One region of the Klebsiella quasipneumoniae subsp. quasipneumoniae genome, then DNA from elsewhere that is predicted to be linked to it. Evidence: predicted binding sites of a transcription regulator. Region 1 holds the regulator's gene; each other region holds the start of a gene.
The links. The regulator PhoB, encoded in region 1, activates phosphate uptake and scavenging genes when phosphate is short. The targets are predictions, from matches to a motif close to CTGTCATAAAACTGNCNNAT.

Region 2: kdgR (DNA-binding transcriptional regulator KdgR) is a predicted target of PhoB. The motif match lies at 6,593-6,612, and genes of this name have one in related genera.
Region 3: pstS (phosphate ABC transporter substrate-binding protein PstS) is a predicted target of PhoB. The motif match lies at 3,776-3,795, and genes of this name have one in related genera.

Annotation. Positions count from the first base shown of each region.
Region 1 covers NZ_CP084876.1:4,165,717-4,173,507, reverse strand. The annotation lists gene mak (fructokinase) at 1-715, shown strand, start outside; gene sbcC (exonuclease subunit SbcC) at 790-3,927, opposite strand; gene sbcD (exonuclease subunit SbcD) at 3,924-5,129, opposite strand; gene phoB (phosphate response regulator transcription factor PhoB) at 5,312-6,001, shown strand; gene phoR (phosphate regulon sensor histidine kinase PhoR) at 6,023-7,318, shown strand; gene brnQ (branched-chain amino acid transporter carrier protein BrnQ) at 7,733-7,791, shown strand, end outside.
Region 2 covers NZ_CP084876.1:1,916,765-1,924,555, reverse strand. The annotation lists gene mntP (manganese efflux pump MntP) at 417-983, shown strand; gene rlmA (23S rRNA (guanine(745)-N(1))-methyltransferase) at 987-1,781, opposite strand; gene ftsI (peptidoglycan glycosyltransferase FtsI) at 1,843-3,591, opposite strand; gene cspE (transcription antiterminator/RNA stability regulator CspE) at 3,779-3,988, opposite strand; partial or broken gene LGM20_RS09310 (DUF2627 domain-containing protein) at 4,074-4,145, opposite strand; gene LGM20_RS09305 (YebO family protein) at 4,745-5,035, opposite strand; gene mgrB (PhoP/PhoQ regulatory lipoprotein MgrB) at 5,110-5,253, opposite strand; gene LGM20_RS09295 (YobH family protein) at 5,413-5,652, shown strand; gene kdgR (DNA-binding transcriptional regulator KdgR) at 5,710-6,501, opposite strand; gene LGM20_RS09285 (MFS transporter) at 6,679-7,791, shown strand, end outside.
Region 3 covers NZ_CP084876.1:5,320,344-5,328,134, reverse strand. The annotation lists gene pstB (phosphate ABC transporter ATP-binding protein PstB) at 1-626, opposite strand, end outside; gene pstA (phosphate ABC transporter permease PstA) at 672-1,562, opposite strand; gene pstC (phosphate ABC transporter permease PstC) at 1,562-2,521, opposite strand; gene pstS (phosphate ABC transporter substrate-binding protein PstS) at 2,649-3,689, opposite strand; gene glmS (glutamine--fructose-6-phosphate transaminase (isomerizing)) at 4,029-5,858, opposite strand; gene glmU (bifunctional UDP-N-acetylglucosamine diphosphorylase/glucosamine-1-phosphate N-acetyltransferase GlmU) at 6,045-7,415, opposite strand.

The DNA.
Region 1 (7,791 bases):
GATTTCGCCCTATACCGGGGTGGTGAAAAACGCCAACTCGACCTGGCTCAACGGCCAGCCCTTTGATAAGGACCTCAGCCTGCGCCTCGACCGTGAAGTGCGGCTGGCTAACGACGCCAACTGTCTGGCGGTGTCGGAAGCGGTGGACGGCGCGGCGGCGGGGGCGCACACGGTGTTCGCGGTGATTATCGGCACCGGCTGCGGCGCGGGCGTGGCGCTCAACGGGCGGGCGCATATCGGCGGCAATGGTAACGCCGGCGAGTGGGGACATAACCCATTGCCGTGGATGAACGACGATGAGTTGCGCTACCGTGCGGAAGTGCCTTGCTACTGCGGTAAACAGGGATGTATCGAAACCTTTATCTCCGGCACCGGCTTTGCCACTGACTACCAGCGGCTGAGCGGCAAGGGGTTAACCGGCAGCGAGATTATGCGCCTGGTGGGGGAAGGTGACGAAAAAGCCGAACTGGCGCTGAGCCGCTACGAGCAGCGGCTGGCGAAATCGCTGGCCCACGTGGTGAATATCCTCGACCCGGACGTTATCGTGCTGGGCGGCGGGATGAGCAACGTCGAGCGGCTGTATCAGACGGTGCCGGACCTGGTGAAACAGTGGGTCTTCGGCGGCGAGTGTGCAACGCCGATCTGCAAAGCGATGCACGGCGACTCCAGCGGAGTACGCGGCGCGGCATGGCTGTGGCCGCTCCAGGGGACCTGAACCGCTCCCCCTCACCCCGACTCTCTCGCTCCGGAAGAGGGTTAGGGTGAGGGGACATCGCAATGATTCAAACCTCACTCCACCGCAAACGCTCTGTCCAGCCGACTGTAGCCCAGACCATTGATCTTCTTCACTTTGATCTGCACCGGAATGCGATCTTTCATCGCCTCCACGTGGCTGATCACCCCGATAATCTTGCCGCTGGCGTTCAGCGCGTCCAGCGCGTCCAGCGCCGTGTCCAGCGTTTCGCTGTCGAGGGTGCCGAAGCCTTCATCAAGAAACAGGGAATCAATCCGCGTCTTATGGCTCACCAGATCTGACAGCGCCAGGGCCAGCGCCAGGCTGACGAGGAAACTTTCGCCACCGGAGAGGGTGCGGGTGTCGCGCACGGCGTCGGCCTGCCAGGTATCGACAACCTCCAGCTCCAGCGCTTCGCTGGCTTTGCGCTGCAGCAGATAGCGCCCGTGCAGGCGGTTAAGCTGCTGGTTTGCCAGCCAGACCAGATTATCCAGCGTCAGCCCCTGGGCGAATTTGCGGAACCGGTCGCCGGTGCTGGAGCCGATCAGCGAATTGAGATAGCCCCAGTCATCCGCCCGCTGCGCCGCCTCTGCAATCTGTCGCCCCAGCGCCTGCTGATGTTGACGGCTCTCTGTGTCCTGCCTGAGCTGCTGGCGGATCTCGCCCTGGCGGGTGGTGTTGTCCCGCAGCCGCTGCGCCAGGGCCTGCAGCTGGGTTTGCAGGGCGGGGATGTCCGCGTCCGTCCCTTGCGGACGCAGCGCCAGGTGCGCCTGCTGCTGACGGGTCGCCTGCTCGCAGAGCGCCGTCGCCTGCTGGAGCTGCTGCTCCAGCGTCTGTTTTAACTGCGTCAGCCGCTGGACGGTTTCGTCATCCAGCAGCGCGGCGAGAAACGCCTGCCGATCGCTAAAGCGGCTGGCGGCCAGGGCGGCGGTAAATTGCGCCTGCGACTGGTCCAGGCGCGCCTTCTCTTCGGTCTCCAGCTGCTGCTGGGCGACAAGCTGGCTGTGCAACGCCAGGCACTCCTCATGGATAGCGCGCCAGTTGTCGGGAACCACCGGCTCAGCTTCAGCCTTTGCCTCGTCGCTGGCTGGCAGCGTCTCCAGCAGCGGCTGCAGGGCGGCAATCTGCTCCTGAATGGCGCCATGCCGGGTCTGTTGCGCCTGCCACTGGGCAAATTCGCTTTCGCGAGCGTTCAGCCAGGCGGCTTCTGTCCCTTCTTCCGGCAGGTTGAGCGTCAGGGCCTGCAGGGCGCTTTCCAGTCCCTGGCGCGTGGCCGTCAGCTGCTGCTGAGCCTGGCGCGCCAGCGCCTCCTGATCGTTAAGCTGGCCTTGCAGCATCAGGCGCTGGCTGAGCTGGTAGAGCTGTTGCTCGTAGCGCTCCTGCTCCTGTATCCAGTCGTTTATCTCTTGCGCAATATCCCGCGTGACCTGAAGAGAGGCGCAGGTTTCCTGCCACGCTTTAGTGAGCGCTTGCTCTTCCTCAGCGAGCCGCCCGGCCGCTTCGGTTTCACGCTGGAGCTGCTGCGTCAGGGCGTTGACCTGCCCGAGGATCAGCAGACCTTCTTCTTTCAGCGCGGCGACCTCTTTTTCCAGCGCATCGCGGCGGCGCTGGTTATCCGTGACCGTCAGCGAGGCGTATTGTTCAATCGCCGGGTGTTCACAGGAGCCGCACAGCGGGCAGGGCTTACCGGCCTCAAGCCGGGCGCGGTAACCTTCCAGATCTTTAATCGTTTCTTCCCGCTGGCAGAGCGCCTTCAGGTCGAGATAGTGCTGGTTTTTGTCTTTGTACTGCTCCCGGCGCTGCGCCAGGGTGACGTTGAGTTTTGCCTGCTCCGCCTGCGCCTGCTGTACGCTTTCGGCGTTCTGGCGCAGACGCTTGCGCAGCAGCTGATGCTGTTCATGAAGGGAGAGCAGCCGCTGGCGCAGCGGTCGCGACTGGGTTTGCTGCGCCATCGCCGCCGCAACGTCATCGGCGGTCAGCGACAGAGGGCTGGCCGGCAGATCGGCCAGCTTCTGGCGCAGCGCGGCCAGGCGGGTGGTCTGGGCCGTCAGCTGCTGTTTATCCCGAGTCAGCTGCGAAAATTGCGCCCGCCAGCCGGCGATCTCCTGGCCCCATAAGCGAAATCGCTCATGGGCCGCCAGCCACTGCGCCAGGTCGGCCAGTTCAGCCTGACGCTGCCGCTGGGCATGCAGGGCGCTACGGCGAATGCGCGCGCGCAGCGCCGTGCTGGTAAGTAAGCGAGCATTCACTTCATTGATTCGCTGGCGGGTTTGCGCCAGGCCTGCCGCGTGCTCCTGTTGCCGCTCCCATAAGGGGCGCAACTGGGCGGCGGGCTGGGCCAGCTCAAGCCTGGCCAGCGCCGGCGCGGCGTCGGCCAGCGCCTGACGGGCCTGCTGCTGGCCGCTGACCGCCTGCTGCTGCTGCTGCGCCAGCTCATCGCGACGCGTTAGCCACTGAAGCTGCTGCTGCTGGTTTTGCTGCTGCGCCAGCAGGGCTTTCTCTTCGTCAGTAAGTACCTGCAAACTTTCCTGCAGCGCCTGCTGCTGGGCCTCCGTCAGCAGGACGATGCCCGCCGCCTGGGCTTCGAACTTCTCCAGCGTATGGCGAGCGGCTTTGTGCTGCTCATAGACCATCGCCGAAATCTGACCGTAGATTTCCGTGCCGGTCAGCTCCTCCAGCAGCTCCGCGCGATCGCTCGGCTTCGCGTTCAGAAAGGCGGCAAATTGCCCCTGGGAGAGCAGCATCGAGCGGGTGAAGCGGCCATAGTCGAGGCCGGTGAGCATCGCGGTTTGCTCCAGCTTATCCGAGACCTTATCGGCGAGGATTTTGCCGTCGGCGCAGCGCGCCAGCTCGACGCGGGGCGCCTGCAGGTTGCCATCTGGCTGGTTACGCGCCCGGTTCTGGCTCCAGAAGGCGCGGTAGGCGATGCCTTTCACTTCAAACTCCACCTCCGCCAGACACTCGGCGGTATCGCGGGTCATCAGGTCATTTTGCGACTGGGAGACTTTATTCAGGCGCGGCGTCTCGTGATAGAGCGCGAGGCAAATGGCGTCGAGCAGAGTGGTTTTCCCGGCGCCGGTGGCGCCGGTAATGGCGAACAGGCCGTTGCTGGCGAACGGCTCGGCGGTAAAGTCTATCTTCCATTCCCCTTTCAGGGAGTTGAGGTTTTTCAGACGCAGACTGAGGATTTTCATGCGTTTTCGTCCTCCGCGGTGAGCGTATGCAGCGTATGGGCGAACAGCTCGTGCAGCCGGGCGCGCTTCTCATCATCAATCTCGGTCAGCGCCAGCCGGCGCTCGAACACCTCTTCCACCTTCAGTTCGCTGAGGGTCTCCCGCTGGGCGTTGAGCAGTATTTTCTCGCGCTGCTCGCGGCTGCGGCGCACCAGCAATACTTCCACCGGCAGATCCTCCGTCAGCGCCTGAATATGACGCTGAATATCGTGCAGGTACTCCTCGGTGGTGATTTCGATATCCAGCCACACCGGCGGGTCCTGTTCAACGCCGCGCCACTGCGCCAGCTGGGCGGTGATGGCGGCCAGATCGCCTTTGATGACCGCCAGCGGCTGGGTGACGGGCACCTCAAGGGTCTCCACGGCGCTGAGTCGCCCATCGCTAAAGCTCACCAGATGCACCGATTTCGCTTTACCGGTTTCATCAAAGCTCAGCGGCAGCGGCGAGCCGCTGTAGCGGATGTGCTCGCAGCCGCCAACCACCTGCGCCCGGTGAATATGGCCCAGCGCAATGTAGTCGGCAGGGGGGAAGTGCTGCGCCGGGAAGGCATCCAGCGTGCCGATATAAATGTCGCGAACGGCATCGCTTTTGCTGGCGCCGACGGTAGTCAGATGGCCGCTGGCAATCACGGGTAGCGGCCGATCGCCGCGCAGGGCGCAGGCATGCTGATACTGCTCCTGATAATAGTCGCTGATGGCGTGCAGCAGCTGCTGCTGTTTTTCCCGACCGGAGTGGCCGGCCTGGCTGGTGACCAGCTCGCGCGGGCGTAAAAACGGCACCGGGCAGAAGATAGCGCCTGGGGTGCCGTCGCGCCGCGGCAGCTCAATGGGCGGGCAGCCGGCGTTCGCCACGACGGTGGTGTGTAAAAAGGCGAGGATATCGCGGGATTCATTGAGCATCGCCACCGAATCATGGTTGCCCGCCAGCACCACCAGGCGACAGCCGGTCTGCTGCAGCTGGACGACAAAGCGGTTATACAGTTCGCGAGCGTAGCTCGGCGGCGATCCGGTATCAAAAATATCGCCGGCCACGATGATGGCGTCGACTTCATGCTCCTGCGCGCGGGCCAGCAGCCAGGTCAGGAAGGCGTCATGTTCGGCCGCACGGCTTTTGCTGTAAAAATTCTGGCCCAGGTGCCAGTCGGAGGTGTGAAGGATGCGCATAAATCTTCCCTAGCGAAAAAAGCATGAGCGGCAGTATACCATTTGTCGGAGAGGGGTAAGTCCGCGTCATGCTTCAAAATACCCGATCGTCAGACGGTCATTTTTTTCATAAATCTGTCACAAAAGTGACGCATAATGACGCCGCACTTCTATACTGATGGCTAAAAAACACAGGGTAAATAATGGCGAGAAGAATTCTGGTCGTTGAAGATGAAGCTCCAATCCGCGAAATGGTCTGCTTTGTTCTGGAGCAAAATGGCTTTCAGCCTGTCGAAGCGGAAGATTATGACAGCGCGGTGAATCAACTCAATGAACCCTGGCCTGATTTGATTCTCCTTGACTGGATGCTGCCGGGCGGTTCGGGGCTGCAGTTCATTAAGCTGCTCAAGCGCGAGGCGATGACCCGGGATATTCCGGTGGTGATGCTGACCGCGCGCGGAGAAGAAGAGGATCGCGTTCGCGGCCTGGAGACCGGGGCGGACGACTACATTACCAAGCCTTTCTCACCGAAGGAGCTGGTGGCGCGAATCAAAGCGGTGATGCGCCGTATTTCGCCGATGGCGGTGGAAGAGGTGATTGAAATGCAGGGGCTGAGCCTCGATCCCTCATCGCACCGGGTGATGACCGGCGAAAGTCCGCTGGACATGGGGCCAACGGAATTTAAATTATTGCACTTCTTTATGACCCATCCGGAGCGGGTGTACAGCCGCGAGCAGCTGCTGAACCACGTTTGGGGAACCAACGTCTATGTGGAAGACCGCACGGTAGACGTCCATATTCGCCGCCTGCGTAAAGCGCTGGAACACAGTGGCCATGATCGCATGGTGCAAACGGTTCGCGGCACGGGGTATCGTTTCTCCGCCCGTTTCTGAATTTTGACAGGAGTGTGACCCGTGCTGGAACGGCTGTCATGGAAAAGGCTGGCGCTGGAGCTCTTTTTAGCGTGTATTCCGGCCCTGATTCTGGGGGCGTTTGTGGGTCATTTGCCGTGGTTTTTACTGGCGGCAGTGACCGGTTTGTTGATTTGGCATTTCTGGAATTTGATGCGCCTGTCGTGGTGGCTGTGGGTGGACCGGAGCATGACCCCTCCGCCCGGCCGCGGCAGCTGGGAGCCGCTGCTGTATGGTCTGCACCAGATGCAGATGCGTAATAAAAAGCGTCGACGTGAGCTGGGAAGCCTGATCAAACGCTTTCGTAGCGGGGCGGAATCCCTGCCGGACGCGGTGGTCCTGACCACGGAAGAGGGGGCCATTTTCTGGTGTAACGGCCTGGCGCAGCAGATTTTAAACCTGCGCTGGCCGGACGACAGTGGGCAAAACATTCTTAACCTTCTGCGCTATCCTGAATTCGCCAACTACCTGAAACAGCGTGATTTTTCAAAGCCGCTCAATCTGGTGCTGAATAATGCCCGTCATCTGGAAATTCGCGTGATGCCCTACAGCGACAAACAGTGGCTGATGGTGGCGCGCGACGTGACGCAGATGCATCAGCTGGAAGGGGCGCGGCGTAACTTTTTCGCCAACGTCAGCCATGAGCTGCGCACCCCGCTGACGGTGCTGCAGGGCTATCTGGAGATGATGCAGGAGCAGGTGCTGGAAGGGGCGACCCGTGAAAAGGCCCTGCACACCATGCGTGAGCAAACCCAGCGTATGGAGGGGCTGGTGAAGCAGTTGCTCACGCTGTCGCGTATTGAAGCCGCGCCGGCGCTGGCGATGAATGACCGCATCGACGTGCCGATGATGCTGCGGGTCGTGGAGCGCGAGGCGCAGACCCTCAGCCAGGATAAGCAGACGCTGATTTTTACCGTCGATGAGCAGCTCAAGGTGCTGGGCAACGAGGAACAACTGCGCAGCGCCATTTCTAACCTGGTCTATAACGCGGTGAACCACACCCCGCCGGGCACCGAAATTCGCGTCAGCTGGCAGCGAACGCCCCAGGGGGCGCTGTTCAGCGTCGAGGATAATGGGCCGGGCATTGCGCCGGAGCATATTCCCCGTCTGACCGAGCGCTTCTATCGGGTGGATAAGGCTCGCTCCCGGCAAACCGGGGGCAGCGGCCTGGGGCTGGCGATCGTCAAACACGCGGTCAACCATCATGACAGCCGGCTGGAGATCGACAGCACGGTGGGCAAGGGAACCCGTTTTAGCTTCCTGCTCCCGGAACGATTAATTGCCAGAAACGACGCCTGAGCGGCGCGCTGTCAGCTTATCTTGCCAATGACCAGCTTCGGCTGGTCATTTTCCCTGGCAGTCGTTTTTCTCTTGCCTATTTAATGAACGTGCGCTGCTTTTTTGTTCGCATGATAAGCCACGGGTTTTCCATCAATATGGTAAATGATTCTGGTGTGAAACTGATAACCAGCATAATCATCTGCTTTTGCGATCGTGCCTTGCTTTAAAACGTTATAAGCGTTTAAATTGCGCCTGCGCAGTCGATGACAGACTGCTTTTGCGTGGTAATACCAAAAACAATTCTTTCCCACGCCGCTTCGGGAGCATATCTCGCTGAGTTTACCGGCAATCGCCGCTGTATCGTCCCTGAGAGGGTAGCGCGGTATTTTTCCATTTTTTTACAACACCACATCCACAGGCAGTAATGAATTTATGACCCATCAGTTAAAATCTCGCGACATCATAGCGTTGGGCTTTATGACCTTCGCGTT
Region 2 (7,791 bases), 2.2 Mb from region 1:
AAAAATATAGCCAACGCTATGTTTTTTCAGATTTCGTCTGGGGAATTATATAGCCATGGCTATATTTCCCCCTCTGCCCTTCTGTTTTTCATTAACTATTTATTTACTTATAAATTCAAATGAAAATCGTTATCATTTGGTTATTAAAATAGCCCTCTTCTGTTATTGTTTTATATTCTAAAAATATGTTAAGGTTGCGCCCGTCGTTGGGGAGTAGCCGATTTCCTGCCCGTCAGGAAATGTACGTGTCAACATACTCGTTGCAAAACGTGGCACGTACGGGTTGAAGTGATTCAATCAGGCGAGACCATAGATACATCACTGCTGTACGTATTGCTCAGCCATTGAGCGGCTCCGCGTATATTTACTGGGGGCAGCGATGTGTCATATGGATTATCCCCGGTCAGGACAGGCACATGAATTTATCCGCAACCCTTCTTCTCGCTTTCGGCATGTCTATGGACGCCTTCGCGGCCTCTATCGGCAAAGGCGCCACCCTGCATAAACCCAAATTCTCAGAAGCTGTACGCACCGGGCTGATTTTTGGCGCCATTGAAACCCTGACGCCGCTGGTCGGCTGGGGACTGGGCATGCTGGCCAGCCAGTTTGTGCTCGAGTGGAATCACTGGATTGCTTTTATTCTGCTGGTGTTTCTCGGCGGGCGGATGATTGTTGAAGGGCTTCGCGGCGATAGCGACGAGGCGTGCGAGGCGCCCCGCCGGCATGGCTTCTGGCTGCTGGTCACCACCGCCTTCGCCACCAGCCTTGACGCGATGGCCGTCGGCGTCGGTCTGGCCTTCCTGCAGGTCAGCATTGTGACCACCGCGCTGGCGATCGGCTGCGCCACCTTTATCATGTCGACGCTGGGGATTATGGTGGGTCGCTTTATCGGCCCGCTGCTGGGCAAACGGGCCGAAATTCTCGGCGGTATCGTACTGATTGGCATCGGCAGCGAAATTCTCTGGAGCCATTTCGCCGGTTAAGCTTTACTCCTCACGCTGCCAGCAATGGATCATAAAATCGGTCTGGCAGCCAAAGGTCGCCTGCTGACGCAGCGCGTCATGCACTTCGGCTTTGGCCCGCCACGCGAACGGCGTCATCTGCAGCAGGGCCTGCGCTTCACTTCCCGTCAGGGTCATCGGATAAGCCAGCTGCTGCTGAGCATTCAGGCGGAACCCCGGCATCGCTTCCGTCTTCAGCTCATGCAGGCGGATCTCATCGTAAATCAGCCCTTTCAGCTCCAGCAGATGGCGGGGTCCCGGCGTGGCAGTGATCACCCATCCGCCAGGCCGCACCACCCGCGCCAGCTCACCGGCGTTGCAGGGGGCGTAAATGCGCACTACCGCATCGAAGCTGTTATCGGAGAATGGCAGCCGCTGGCTGGAGGCGACACAAAAATTCACCTGCGGATAGCGTTTCGCCGCCGCGCGGATTGCCGGCTTCGACACGTCCAGCCCCCAGCTGCGGCTGGCGATGGCGGCAAATGCGTGGGTGTAATATCCTTCGCCGCAGCCGATATCCAGTAATGCCTGAGGGGTAGCGTGCCGCAGTCGCTCAGCGATAGCGTCCCGCAGCGGCTGATAATGCCCGGCGTCGAGGAACGCCCGACGGGCCTGCATCATCTCAGCGCTGTCGCCGGGATCGCGCGACCGTTTGAACTGCACCGGTAGCAGATTGACGTACCCCTCTTTCGCCAGATCGAACTGGTGCCGCTGCGGGCAGGAATAGTGATTGTCGCTACGGCTGAGCGACGCGTGGCAAAGGGGGCAACTGTATGACATGACGGCTCCGGTGTCGCTGAAAGGGCGAAAGTGTAGCGCTATTCGCCCCTGCAGACCACTGTTACAGCGCCGGCGCCAGCGGCTGGCTGTCGTGCATAACGATCAGATTCTCCGCCCCTTGTGGCATGCCGTCCGGCATGACGTTCTCCAGCCGCAGGACATCGCCCATAATCTGGCTGAATACCGGGGCGGAAACGGCCCCGCCGTAATAGGAGCCATTGCTCGGATCGTTCATCACTACAACCAGCGCGAACTGCGGACGGCTGGCGGGCGCCACGCCGGCGGTATAGGCGACATATTTGTCGATATATTTGCCGTCCGGACCGATTTTCTTCGCCGTCCCCGTTTTAACCGCCACCCGGTAGTCGCGCACCGCCGCTTTGGTACCGCCCCCGCCCGGGAGCGCCACGCTCTCCATCATATGCTCCACGCTGTGAACAATATTCTCCGGCATTACGCGCGTGCCAATCACCGGCGGATCAATGCGGGTGATCGACAACGGTCGTTGTATGCCGAAGCCGCCGATGGTGGCGTAAACATGCGCCAGCTGGAGCGGGGTAACCATCAAACCATAGCCGAAAGCGAAGGTGGCGCGATCCAGTTGCCCCCAGTAACGACGATGCGGCATCAGCCCGGCGCTTTCGCCGGTCAACCCCAACCCCGTCGGCTCGCCGAAGCCGAAAGCCGTATAGGTGTCAATCAGATGCTGCACCGGCATGGCGAGCGAGAGATGCGATACGCCGGTATCGCTGGATTTCTGCAGGATGCCGGTCAGGCTCAGCTCCGGATAATAGCCGACATCGCGGATACGGTGGCCGTCGAGGACAAACGGATGAGTGTCCACGACGCTGTCCGGCTGGACAATCCCCTGCTGCAGCGCGGTCATGATCACCAGCGGTTTGACGGTCGACCCCGGCTCGAAGGTATCGCTGATGGCCCGGTTGCGAAAATCATCCAGCGTTGCGGCATCGCGATTGTTGGGATTGAAGTCCGGATAGCTGGCCATCGCCAGGATCTCGCCGGTATCGATTTTAATCAGCACCGCCGCCCCGGACTCGGCTTTATTCCAGCGAACAGCGTTGTCGAGGGCATCTTCCGTCACCGTCTGCAGGCGCTCATCGATACTCAGCTGCAGATTATGCGCCGGCACCGGCGGTACTTCGGTAATGTTCTCAATCACATTGCCATGTTTATCTTTCCGCACCAGACGTCGCCCGGGTTTACCGGTCAGCTGGGCGTTGAAGCTTTTCTCCACCCCTTCGATGCCCTGATTATCGACATTGGTAAAGCCCAGCAGATTGGCTGCCACATGGCCTGCCGGATAGAAACGCCGCGATTCATCGCGCAGGTAGACGCCTGGCAGATGCAGTTTATCAATCCACGCCGCCTGCTCGGGATTGATCTGCCGCGCCAGATAGAGAAAGCGGGCGTGGGGATGGCTCTGTACCCGCTGGGCCAGTTCCCCGAGGTTGAGATGCAGCGCTTCGGCCATCGCCTGCCAGCGGGGTCCGTAGCCGACGCCGCCCTTCTCCATGGTGGTCTGCGGGTCGATCCAGATTGCGCTGACCGGAACGCTCACCGCCAGCGGTCGTCCTTCCCGGTCGGTGATCATCCCCCGCTCAACCGCAACGGGCTCTTCGCGCAGAGAACGCATATCCTCTTGTTTTACCAGATTATCGGGGGAAATAATCTGCAGCCAGCCCACGCGGGCCAATAGCAGTCCCAGACAACCGAGTATGGCCACGCAGAGTAACCCGAAGCGAATCGGGGTAAAGCTGGCGGCGGACTTCATTTTTTTATTTAGCACCATAGCTCCGGCATTGTTTTGCAACCAACTGATTTAACAGAAAATTAGCAAAACAGACTGCTACACAATGCTAATAAAGTTGAGTATTTGCAACAAGACGCGACGAGAGGGGGAAAAATGACATGCTTTGCAATAAAAACGCAAAAGCCCCGCGCAGGCGAGGCTTTTATACAAGAAGAGTGGTCTTGTATCAGATAGCAGTTACGTTAACTGCAGCCGGACCTTTCTGGCCGTCCTGAATTTCGAACTCAACGTTCTGGCCTTCAGCCAGAGTTTTGAAGCCGTTACCCTGGATAGCGGAGAAGTGTACGAACACGTCTTTGCTGCCATCAGCCGGAGTAATGAAACCAAAACCTTTAGACTCGTTGAACCACTTAACTTGACCTTTAATCTTTGCCATTTGCAAAATTCCTTAGACTGTTTTCTTCGCCTGCTGGCGTTTACATAGATAAAACTGACACATAACTGCATGAGGCACTAATTTAAGGTTCGGCAGAGAAGCGGTATTCAACGACAACGTGTTTACTCAGGACTTCTTTACTGAAAATGCCACACATAAACAGAACTGTACCTCGTTTAACCCGAAAGGTGTTATCACACACTACGTAAATAATGGCAAGCCATTTTTAAACGTGTCTCGATCGTTCGCACAAATTATAAGGTAATCCTTTGATCGCCTGCACATTTATGCGTGTTTGTCGCCCCTGGCAAGGCGCTATGGCGGTTATCAATAACGCAAGAGCGCAGCCCGGTAACGGCAACTTTTTTACCATAGCTCAACAACTTCGCTTCGTCCAGGTATGTCCGTATACGAACTGCCAGTATACGGGCGACTGGCGGGCCATGATGAATATTGATGCGCAAAATTCGTTATAACCCCAGACGAAAAATCGCTAAAGCCACGCCAGTGTAGTGATAATAAAACCTGTTAGTCATCACGCTAAAAATAGTGCTAATTCTGCACCTTAATAATGAAAAAAAGATGACAGCGTCACGTTATCCAACAATAAACGCGGCGGGGATCACTTTATTTACAGCGTGTAAAAAAGGGGATAGTACATTGAGAAAGGAATAATGGAATAATGGAATAAGAATAAGATATTACCGCCCGCTATCATGCAGGTGCGCATCTTATGATGCACACCTGTCGAGGTACTTAGCGCTCTGCCACCAGGCGGATAAACTCGTCCTCCCCTTTCGCCTTACCGGCGACGGTCGGCTCAGCCACGTCCTCTTTTTCCGGCGCACTGGCTTCGCACAGGCGACGTAGCAGCGCATTCTGCCGCTTTTGCTGATCCAATAGCGCCTGCAGCAGTTCTATCTGCTCATTCGCCCGCGAGCTGGCGCGGTTGACGAAGAACCATAACAACAGACCGACAAGCAGCAGCGCCACAGACACGGCCAGCGATGCCAGATTTAAGATCCCAGGATTTAGTAACTCACTCATTTCACCACCTCAAAGAGAAGGCGTTCATTCTACCACCCGCGGCGCAGAAGGAAATCAGTCGTCAGAAAAATGTCTTACCACGGGATAAATTTGTTGATAGTGCAAATGCCGCTGAAAAACTGAACATCCTGGTCGCACATTACGTTAAGCATCTGAGTCCACAGCAACAGGCAGCCTGCTATGATGACTATCAGTAAAACCCACCGTAATTTTTTCACTCCACTCTCCGCATCAGTACTTTATGTCGCCAGGATAACACGGCCTTCTTAAACCGCGGCTAACTGTAATACGAAAGGCAAGTTTAGGAATCATCGACTTGTTTCAAAACGTGTTCGTGTCAAAATCACGGCAAGGATCTTACAAATAATGAGGCATCAATGCGATTAATCATTCGTACTATTGTCGTAGTGGCTATCTTATGGATTGGCGTATTATTAAGCGGCTACGGGGTATTATTCCACAGTGAAGAAAACGTCGGCGGTCTGGGCCTGAAGTGTCAATATCTCACCGCCCGTGGGGTCAGTACCGCACTTTATGTGCATTCCAATAGCGGCGTGATCGGCGTCAGCAGCTGCCCGCTGCTGCGTAAAAGCGCAACCGTCGTCGATAACGGCTAAGATCGAACCGGCGACCGCGACGATAGCGCCGCGGTCGCCGAATGCTTCAGCGCCGTGTCAGAAGGGGTAGTCGTTATATCCCATCTGCTCAGAAATCTTGCGCGCCGCCTGGTGCAGCATCGCCACATATTCATGCAAACGTTCTTCAGAGAAACGTAAGGTCGGGAAAGAGATACTCAGCCCGGCAATGACCACGCCGAAACGGTCGAATACCGGCACCCCGATGCAGCGTAGCCCCTCTTCCTGCTCTTCGTTATCTTCGCCATACCCCTGCTCGCGAACGCCATCCAGCACCTTCAGCAACTCAGCGGTACTGGTGATGGTCCGCTCGGTGCTGCGTTTATACTCCACGCCGTCAAGGATCTGCTCCACTTCGCTCCGATCGCGCCACGCCAGCAGAACCTTGCCAATCGCGGTGCTGTACAGCGGGTTGCGACGGCCGATACGCGAGTACATCCGCAGGTTATACATTGAATCAATCTTGTGAATGTAAACAATACTGTCTTCATCCAGCGCGCCGAGATGGATAGTCTCTTTCGTCAGGCGGGAGAGTTCCCGCATCTGAATATCGGCGCTGCGCACCAGATCGACGTTCTGCAGCGCGCGCGCGCCCAGCTCGAACAGTTTGAGCGTGAGGGAGTATTTCTCAGACTCTCCCTCCTGCGCCACATAGCCCAGTGATTTCATGGTCTGTAAAAAGCGATAAACGGTGCTTTTCGACATCATGACGCGCTGGGACAGTTCGGTAATGCCAATTTCACGCTCTTCACCCAGCGCCTGCAGGATGCCGAAAACCTTCAATACCGAAGAGACAGAATCTGGCTGTTTATCCAAATCTGCACCTGCCATTTATCACCTCGTCGTAACTGTTTTATAAAATTTAGAACCGGTTTTTATTATAAATTCGCCGCCTCTGCGCCGCAATCATTCTTCTGCCACTTCGTTACAAATCTGCGACATACTGCGGAATAATCAATGCTAAACTCATCATTCAAAAAACCGTTTCATTCAAGACTTATATTCACCATGGATAAAAATTCATCCGATGGCGTGCCGCTGCCGCAACGCTATGGCGCCATTCTGACCATTGTGCTTGGGCTGACCATGGCCGTGCTCGACGGGGCTATCGCCAACGTCGCGCTGCCAACCATCGCCAGCGATCTTAACGCCTCGCCGGCGGCTTCAATCTGGATCGTTAACGCCTACCAAATCGCCATTGTTATCGCCCTGCTGCCGCTCTCTTTCCTCGGCGACATGGTCGGTTATCGCCGTATCTATAAGATAGGCCTGGTGGTGTTTATCTTTACCTCGCTGGCCTGCGCCCTGTCGCGCAGCCTCGAAATGCTGACCTTCGCCCGCGTCGCCCAGGGACTAGGCGGCGCCGCGCTGATGAGCGTAAACACGGCGTTGATCCGCCTGATTTATCCGCAGCGCTTTCTCGGTCGCGGCATGGGTATCAACTCCTTTGTCGTCGCCGTCTCTTCGGCGGCAGGCCCGACGATCGCCGCCGCCATCCTCTCCCTCGCCTCATGGCAATGGCTGTTTTTAATTAACGTGCCTCTCGGCATCGTCGCCTTTGTCCTGGCCATGCGCTTTCTGCCGCCCAACAGCGCGCGCAGCAAAATCGTCCGCTTCGATTTGCCGAGCGCCATCATGAACGCGCTGACCTTCGGGCTGTTGATCACCGCCCTGAGCGGTTTCGCCCAGGGCCAGTCCACGCAGCTGGTGCTGGCGGAGGTCGCCGCTATGCTGGTGGTAGGCTTTTTCTTCGTTCGCCGTCAGCTCACGATGCCCGTCCCGCTGCTGCCGGTCGATCTGCTGCGCATCCCGCTCTTCTCCCTCTCAATCTGCACCTCCATCTGCTCCTTCTGCGCACAGATGCTGGCGATGGTCTCTCTGCCTTTCTTCCTGCAGACGATGATGGGGCGCAGCGAAGTGGAAACCGGCCTGCTGCTGACGCCGTGGCCGCTGGCGACGATGGTGATGGCGCCGCTGGCCGGCTATTTAATCGAGAAATGCCATGCGGGGCTGCTGGGGGCCATTGGGCTGCTGGTTATGGCCTGCGGCCTGTTCGGTCTGGCGCTGCTTCCGGCGTCGCCCACCGATCTGGATATTATCTGGCGTATGGCGCTGTGCGGC
Region 3 (7,791 bases), 1.2 Mb from region 1:
GTCACGATAACGACGGTGTAATCCTGCTTCAGCTCGGTGATCAGCTCCTCGATACGCCCGGTAGAGATCGGGTCCAGCGCTGAGCAAGGTTCATCAAGCAGCAGGACTTCCGGGCGGATCGCGATACCGCGGGCGATGCACAGGCGCTGCTGCTGACCGCCGGAGAGAGAATACCCGCTCTGGTGCAGTTTATCTTTGGTTTCATTCCATAATGCGGCTTTGGTCAACGCCCACTGCACGCGCTCATCCATATCGGCACGGGACAGCTTTTCAAACAGGCGCACGCCGAAAGCGATGTTGTCGTAAATGGACATCGGAAACGGCGTTGGCTTCTGGAATACCATGCCAACCTTGGCACGCAGCAGGGCGATATCCTGGGTGTTGGTCAGAATGTTGTCGCCATCCAGCAGGATCTCGCCTTCCGCGCGCTGCTCCGGATACAGTTCAAACATTTTGTTGAACGTACGCAGCAGGGTGGATTTACCACAGCCTGACGGACCGATAAACGCCGTCACCTGGTTTTTGGTGATATCCAGGTTGATGTTCTTCAGGGCATGGAATTTACCGTAGTAGAAGTTCAGGTTGCGAACTGAAATCTTACCCGGGGCTGTATTCACCATACTCATCTCAATCTCTTCCTCATTCAGCGCAGCTGTCGCTGCGCCGCAAAATTAACCGTGTTTCTTCTTGGCGAAGATAACGCGCGCCAGGATGTTCAGCAGCAAGACGCACAGGGTGATAATCAATACCCCGGCCCATGCCAGTTGCTGCCACTCCGCAAACGGACTCATGGCAAATTTGAAAATGGTCACCGGCAGGTTGGCAATCGGCTGCATCATGTCGGTGCTCCAGAACTGGTTGGACAGCGCGGTAAACAGCAGGGGCGCCGTTTCCCCGGCGATACGGGCGATAGCCAGCAGGATCCCGGTCATAATCCCCGAGACGGACGCTTTCAGGGTGATCGCCGAGATCATCTTCCACTTCGGCGTACCCAGCGCATAGGCCGCTTCACGCAGGCTATCCGGCACCAGTTTCAGCATGTTTTCGGTGGTACGAATAACGATAGGCACCTGCAGCAGCGCCAGGGCGATCACCCCCGCCCAGCCGGAGAAGTGCTGCATCTGCGCCACCACGATGGTGTAGACGAACAGACCAACCACGATAGACGGCGCGGAAAGCAGAATATCGTTAATAAAACGGATAATTTCCGCCAGCACCGACTTGCGGCCATACTCCGCCAGATAAATTCCAGCGAGGATACCCAGCGGCGTACCAAAGATAGTTGCCCACAGGATCAGCAGGCCGCTGCCGGCGAGGGCGTTGGCCAGACCGCCGCCCGCGGTATTCGGCGGCGGCGTCATTTCGGTAAACAGCGCCAGGCTCATGCCGTCGAAGCCGCGGGTTATCGTCGCCATCAGGATCCAGATAAGCCAGAACAAACCAAACGCCATGGTGGCCATCGACAGCGCCAGGGCGATACGGTTCTTCATGCGGCGTTTAGCCTGCATCTTGCGGCGAGACTCCGCCAGCTCGGCGGTGCTTTGCATTTCAATGGTCGCCATTAGCGTGCCCCCTCATTCTTCGCGAGGCGCATAATCATGAACTTCGACGCCGCCAGAACGATAAAGGTGATAACGAACAGGATCAGACCCAGTTCCATCAGCGCCGCCACGTGCAGACCGGTTTCGGCTTCGGCGAATTCGTTGGCCAGCGCGGAGGTAATGCTGTTCCCCGGCATATACAGCGATATGCTGTCGAGCTGGTAGGTGTTACCGATGATAAAGGTGACCGCCATGGTTTCACCCAGCGCACGGCCCAGACCGAGCATCACGCCGCCGATCACCCCGTTCTTGGTGAACGGTAAAACGATGCGCCAGATCACTTCCCAGGTGGTGCAGCCGATGCCATAGGCCGACTCTTTCATCATCACCGGCGTCTGTTCGAAAACATCACGCATTACCGCGGCGATATAAGGGATGATCATGATGGCCAGAATAACGCCAGCGGCGAGAATACCGATACCAAACGCCGGGCCAGCAAACAGCGCGCCGACGAACGGAATAGTCGACAGGACGTTACCGACAGGCTCCTGGAAGTAAGTCGCAAACAGCGGGGCGAAAATAAACAGGCCCCACATGCCGTACACGATACTCGGGATCGCGGCCAGCAGCTCAATCGCAATGCCCAGCGGACGCTTGAGCCAGGCGGGGGACAGTTCCGTCAGAAACAGCGCGATGCCGAAGCTCACCGGTACGGCGATCAGCAGCGCGATAAAGGAGGTCACCAGGGTCCCGTAAATCGGCACCAGCGCGCCGAAGATTTCGTTGGGCGCATCCCACTCTTTGGTCCACAAAAAGGCAAAGCCAAACTTTTGAATGCTCGGCCAGGAAGAGATGATCAGGGAAACGATGATGCCGCCCAGCATCAATAGCACAATCAGCGCAGCCAGTTTTACCAGCGCACTGAAAATCATGTCACCCTTTTTCCCCGGAGGGGTAAATGCAGGCTTGGTTGCAGCCATAGATTACTCTTTACGTATTAAAGCTTGTTCGAATAAATGCCCGGTGGCGTTCGCTTCCGGGCCTACAGTCTGAACCGTAGGGCGGGCAGCGCTGAACGCCCCCGCCATCTTCGTCAAAAATCTACTGTTAGTACAGCGCTTTACCGCTGCTGTCTTTGACGTTGGTTTTCCATGCCGCACGAACCTGCTCAACCACGCTTTCCGGCAGCGATGCGTAATCCAGCGCATTCGCTTCTTTCCCGCCGTTTTTATACGCCCAGTCGAAGAACTTCAGCACTTCAGCGGTCTGCTCAGGCTTGTTAGTCGCCTTATGCACCAGGATGAAGGTGGTTGAGGTGATCGGCCATGCATTTTCACCCTTCTGGTTAGTCAGGTCCTGAGCGAAAGACTTGCTCCAGTCAACGCCTTTTGCGGCGTTAGCGAAGTTGTCTTCAGTCGGGCTAACCGGTTTGCCATCGGCAGAGACCAGTTTGGTGTACGCCAGATTGTTTTGTTTGGCGTAAGCGTATTCGACGTAACCAATCGAGCCCGGCAGACGCTGAACAAAGGCGGCGATACCGTCGTTGCCTTTACCGCCAAGACCGGTTGGCCAGTTAACGGTAGAGCCTGCGCCGATTTTCGATTTCCACTCTTCATTCACTTTGGACAGGTAGCTGGTGAAGACGAAGGAGGTACCGGAACCATCGGCGCGGCGAACCACGGCGATATTCTGCGACGGCAGCTTCAGACCCGGGTTGAGTTTAGCGATCGCTTCGTCATCCCATTTTTTAATTTTACCCAGATAGATATCGCCGAGGGTTTTGCCATCCAGCACCAGCTCGCCGGATTTCACGCCAGGCAGGTTAACCGCCAGCACCACGCCGCCAATCACGGTCGGGAACTGGAACAGACCTTCCTGGGTCAGTTTGTCATCAGCCAGCGGAGCATCAGAAGCACCGAAATCAACGGTGTTGGCAATAATCTGCTTAACGCCACCAGAGGAACCAATTCCCTGGTAGTTCACTTTATTGCCGGTTTCTTTCTGATAGGTGTCAGCCCATTTGGCATACACCGGCGCAGGAAAAGTTGCACCTGCGCCAGTCAGGCTTGCTGCTGCGAAAGCAGAGAAAGCGCTCATCGATAAGGTCGCGGCGACAACTGTTGCGACGGTGGTACGCATAACGTTCATAATGTCTCCTGCTGGGATTCGTAAATCATTGTTTCGAGGCTATGGTGAGCAAAATAGGTCAAAGAGGTGACAGTAAAATGTACGAATTATGACAGTTTTATGACAGGCCGGGAGACGGGATTTTGCGTCAAATAATACGCTTATAACTCAAACGGTTATCTGCAAGCATGACCATACAATGACGGAATAATTTTCTTTTTATGACAACCAAATCGCAGTGCAAAACGATCGTTTGTCGTCTATCGCCATCCCACATATTGCGCACAAGATCGGCGAAAAACAGCAGGTGAAAATAAAAAAGGGCCACCGCCGGCAGCCCTTTGCAAAAGAGGTAATACGTTACTCAACCGTGACCGATTTCGCCAGGTTACGCGGCTGATCAACGTCTGTGCCTTTGATCAGCGCAACGTGATAAGCCAGCAGCTGCAGCGGCACGGTGTAGAAGATGGGGGCGATGGTCTCTTCGACATGCGGCATCTCAATGATGTGCATGTTGTCGCTGCCGTTGAAGCCGGCGTCACCGTCGGCGAAGACGTACAGCTCACCGCCGCGGGCGCGAACTTCTTCGATGTTGGATTTCAGTTTTTCCAGCAGCTCGTTGTTCGGCGCCACCACGATCACCGGCATTTCCGCATCAATCAGCGCCAGCGGGCCGTGCTTCAGCTCGCCCGCCGCGTAGGCTTCCGCGTGAATGTAGGAGATCTCTTTCAGCTTCAGCGCCCCTTCCATGGCGATCGGATACTGATCGCCGCGGCCGAGGAACAGCGCATGGTGCTTATCAGAGAAACGCTCTGCCAGCTGCTCAATACGCTTGTCCTGAGAGAGCATCTGCTCGATACGACTCGGCAGCGCCTGCAGGCCGTGGACGATATCATGCTCAATGGACGCATCCTGACCTTTCAATCGCGCCAGTTTCGCCACCAGCATCAGCAGCACCGTCAGCTGAGTGGTAAAGGCCTTGGTCGAGGCCACGCCAATTTCCGTTCCGGCTTTGGTCATCAGCGCCAGATCGGATTCGCGCACCAGCGACGAGCCCGGCACGTTGCAGATGGCCAGCGAGCCGAGATAGCCCAGCTCTTTCGACAATCGCAGCGCCGCCAGCGTATCGGCAGTTTCACCGGACTGGGAAAGGGTGATCATCAGGCTGTTACGACGCACCGCGGACTTGCGATAGCGGAATTCGGAGGCGATTTCCACATCGCACGGCACGCCGGCTAACGCTTCAAACCAGTAGCGGGAGACCATCCCGGAGTTATAGGAGGTCCCGCAGGCAACAATCTGAATATGTTCGACCTGAGCCAGCATTTCATTGGCGTTCGGCCCCAGCTCGCTGAGATCGACTTCGCCGTGGCTGATACGCCCGGTCAGGGTGTTCTTAATCGCGTTCGGCTGTTCGAAAATCTCTTTCTGCATATAGTGGCGATAGATACCTTTATCGCCGGCGTCATACTGCAGATTGGATTCGATCTCCTGGCGCTTCACTTGCGCAGCGGATTTATCGAAAATCACCACCGAGCGACGAGTCACTTCCGCAATATCGCCCTCTTCGAGGAAGATGAAGCGGCGGGTAACCGGCAGCAGCGCCAGCTGGTCGGAGGCGATAAAGTTTTCCCCCATGCCCAGACCGATAACCAGTGGGCTACCGGAGCGGGCCGCCAGCAGAGTTCCCGGGTCGCGGGTATCCATGATGACGGTGCCGTAGGCGCCGCGCAGCTGCGGGATGGCGCGCAGCACGGCTTCACGTAAGGTACCACCTTGTTCCAGCTCCCAGTGCACCAGATGGGCGATAACTTCGGTATCGGTCTCAGTGACGAAGACATAGCCGCGAGACTGCAGCAGTGCGCGCAGCGGCTCGTGGTTTTCGATGATCCCGTTATGGACCACCACAATGTGTTCAGAAACATGCGGATGCGCATTGCTCTCAGACGGTTCGCCGTGCGTCGCCCAACGAGTATGGGCGATCCCGGTACCACCGTGTAACGGTTGCTCTTCGACCGCCTGAGCCAGCATCTGTACCTTACCCAGGCGACGCACGCGGGTCATATGACCTTCGCTGTCGACTACCGCCAGACCGGCAGAGTCATAGCCACGGTATTCCAGACGACGTAAACCTTCGAGAAGGATTTCAGCAATATCACGCTGCGCGACTGCGCCAACAATTCCACACATAGTTAAATTTCCTGATAATGGCGATATGCCATGCGTTGTCGCTGACCTGTATTTGCCCGTTTTCCGGGCGCCCCGAGCCTTGTAGAGAGTGGGGTTATTGTTATGGTACTGCCTGCGGACGGGGATCTATATTGACCCTCTCATCCTGGTTCGCCGGGCGTTTTTCACCCCCGGCGACAATCCTGTTTATTTTTTCTTCACCGGACGCTGCCAGCCCTGTTTGTGGACCTGCGGTACGCGGCTCAACACCAGTTCGTTATCGGCGATATTGCGTGTGACGGTGGTGCCGGCGGCGATCGTGACACCGTTGCCTACCGTGACCGGGGCCACTAGCTGGGTATCCGAGCCGACAAAGACATCATCGCCAATAATCGTTTTATGTTTATTCGCGCCATCATAGTTGCAGGTGATGGTGCCCGCGCCGATATTGACGTTATCACCGATCTCCGCATCGCCCAGATAGGTCAGATGACCCGCCTTGGAGCCTTTGCCGAGACGCGCCTTTTTCATTTCCACGAAGTTGCCAACGTGGGCGCCTTCCAGCAGTTCGGCGCCCGGGCGCAGACGGGCAAATGGGCCGATGGTGCAGGCCGCCTGCAGCTGGGCATCTTCCACCACGCTGTAGGGGCTGATTTCGCAATCATCGCCGATAGTGCTGTTTTTAATCACACAGCCGGCGCCGATTTTCACGCGATCGCCCAGCACGACGCGGCCTTGCAGAATAACGTTAGTATCGATCTCCACATCGCGCCCGTGCTGCAGCGTACCGCGCAGATCGAAACGCGCCGGATCGCGCAACATCACCCCCGCCAGCAGCAGCTTTTCCGCTTGCTCAGCCTGGTAGACGCGCTCCAGGCGCGCAAGCTGCAGGCGATTGTTGACGCCTTCGACTTCGCTCAGGCGCTGGGGATGCACGGCAACGATCTCGTGACCTTCCTGATGCGCCATGGCGATGATATCGGTGATGTAGTATTCGCCCTGGGCGTTGTTATTGGTGAGCTTCGCAAGCCAGCGCTTGAGATCTGCTCCGCCGGCGATCAGGATCCCGGTGTTAATTTCCTGAATCTGGCGCTGCGTCTCGCTGGCATCTTTGTGCTCAACGATGCCTGTCACCTGGCCATTCTCACGGGTAATGCGGCCATAGCCGGTTGGATCATCCAGCTTCACCGTCAGCAGACCAATCCCGCCCTGCGGTTTCGCGGCGCGCAGGCGCTGTAGCGTCTCGACGGAGATCAGCGGCACGTCGCCGTAGAGCATCAGGATGTCTTCATCATCATTGAAGAACGGCGCCGCCTGCTGCATGGCGTGCCCGGTTCCTAGCTGCTCGGCCTGCAGCACCCAGTTCAGGTTGTCTTCATGCAGCGTCTGACGCAGCAGATCGCCGCCGTGGCCGTACACCAGGTGTACCGCACATGCGCCTAAATCGTTAGCGGCATCAATGACATGCTGCACCATTGGCTTCCCGGCCAGGGTATGCAGCACCTTAGGAAGATCGGAATACATGCGGGTCCCTTTGCCTGCGGCAAGGATAACCACGCTCATCGCACTATTTGACATACTCATCCTGACGGTAGTTAGAACGAAAAGTAAAAGCCTTTCACGTTGAAATTTCTACATATTTTTCATCATAAAACGAGACGTGGAGAAAACGTCCAGGCTCACCGCTATACACCATTTTATGACGCTATTTTTAACCACTGCAAATCAGTTTAACGCTGAAAAAGGAGGGTAGGGAGGATAATCATTGACTATCTCACTGCTTTTGCTGTTTTTTCGCCACCTGAATAAAGCCGCTGCGGAAAGCGGTTTTCAGCACCCATAGCGGGAAGAACCAGGATAATCGTCGCCAGTCGCTGGCGGGGGGAGGGCGGCAAAGTGATTGATGTAGTGATTAAAAACGAAAGGCCACCGTCAGGTGACCTTCTTTGCCCGG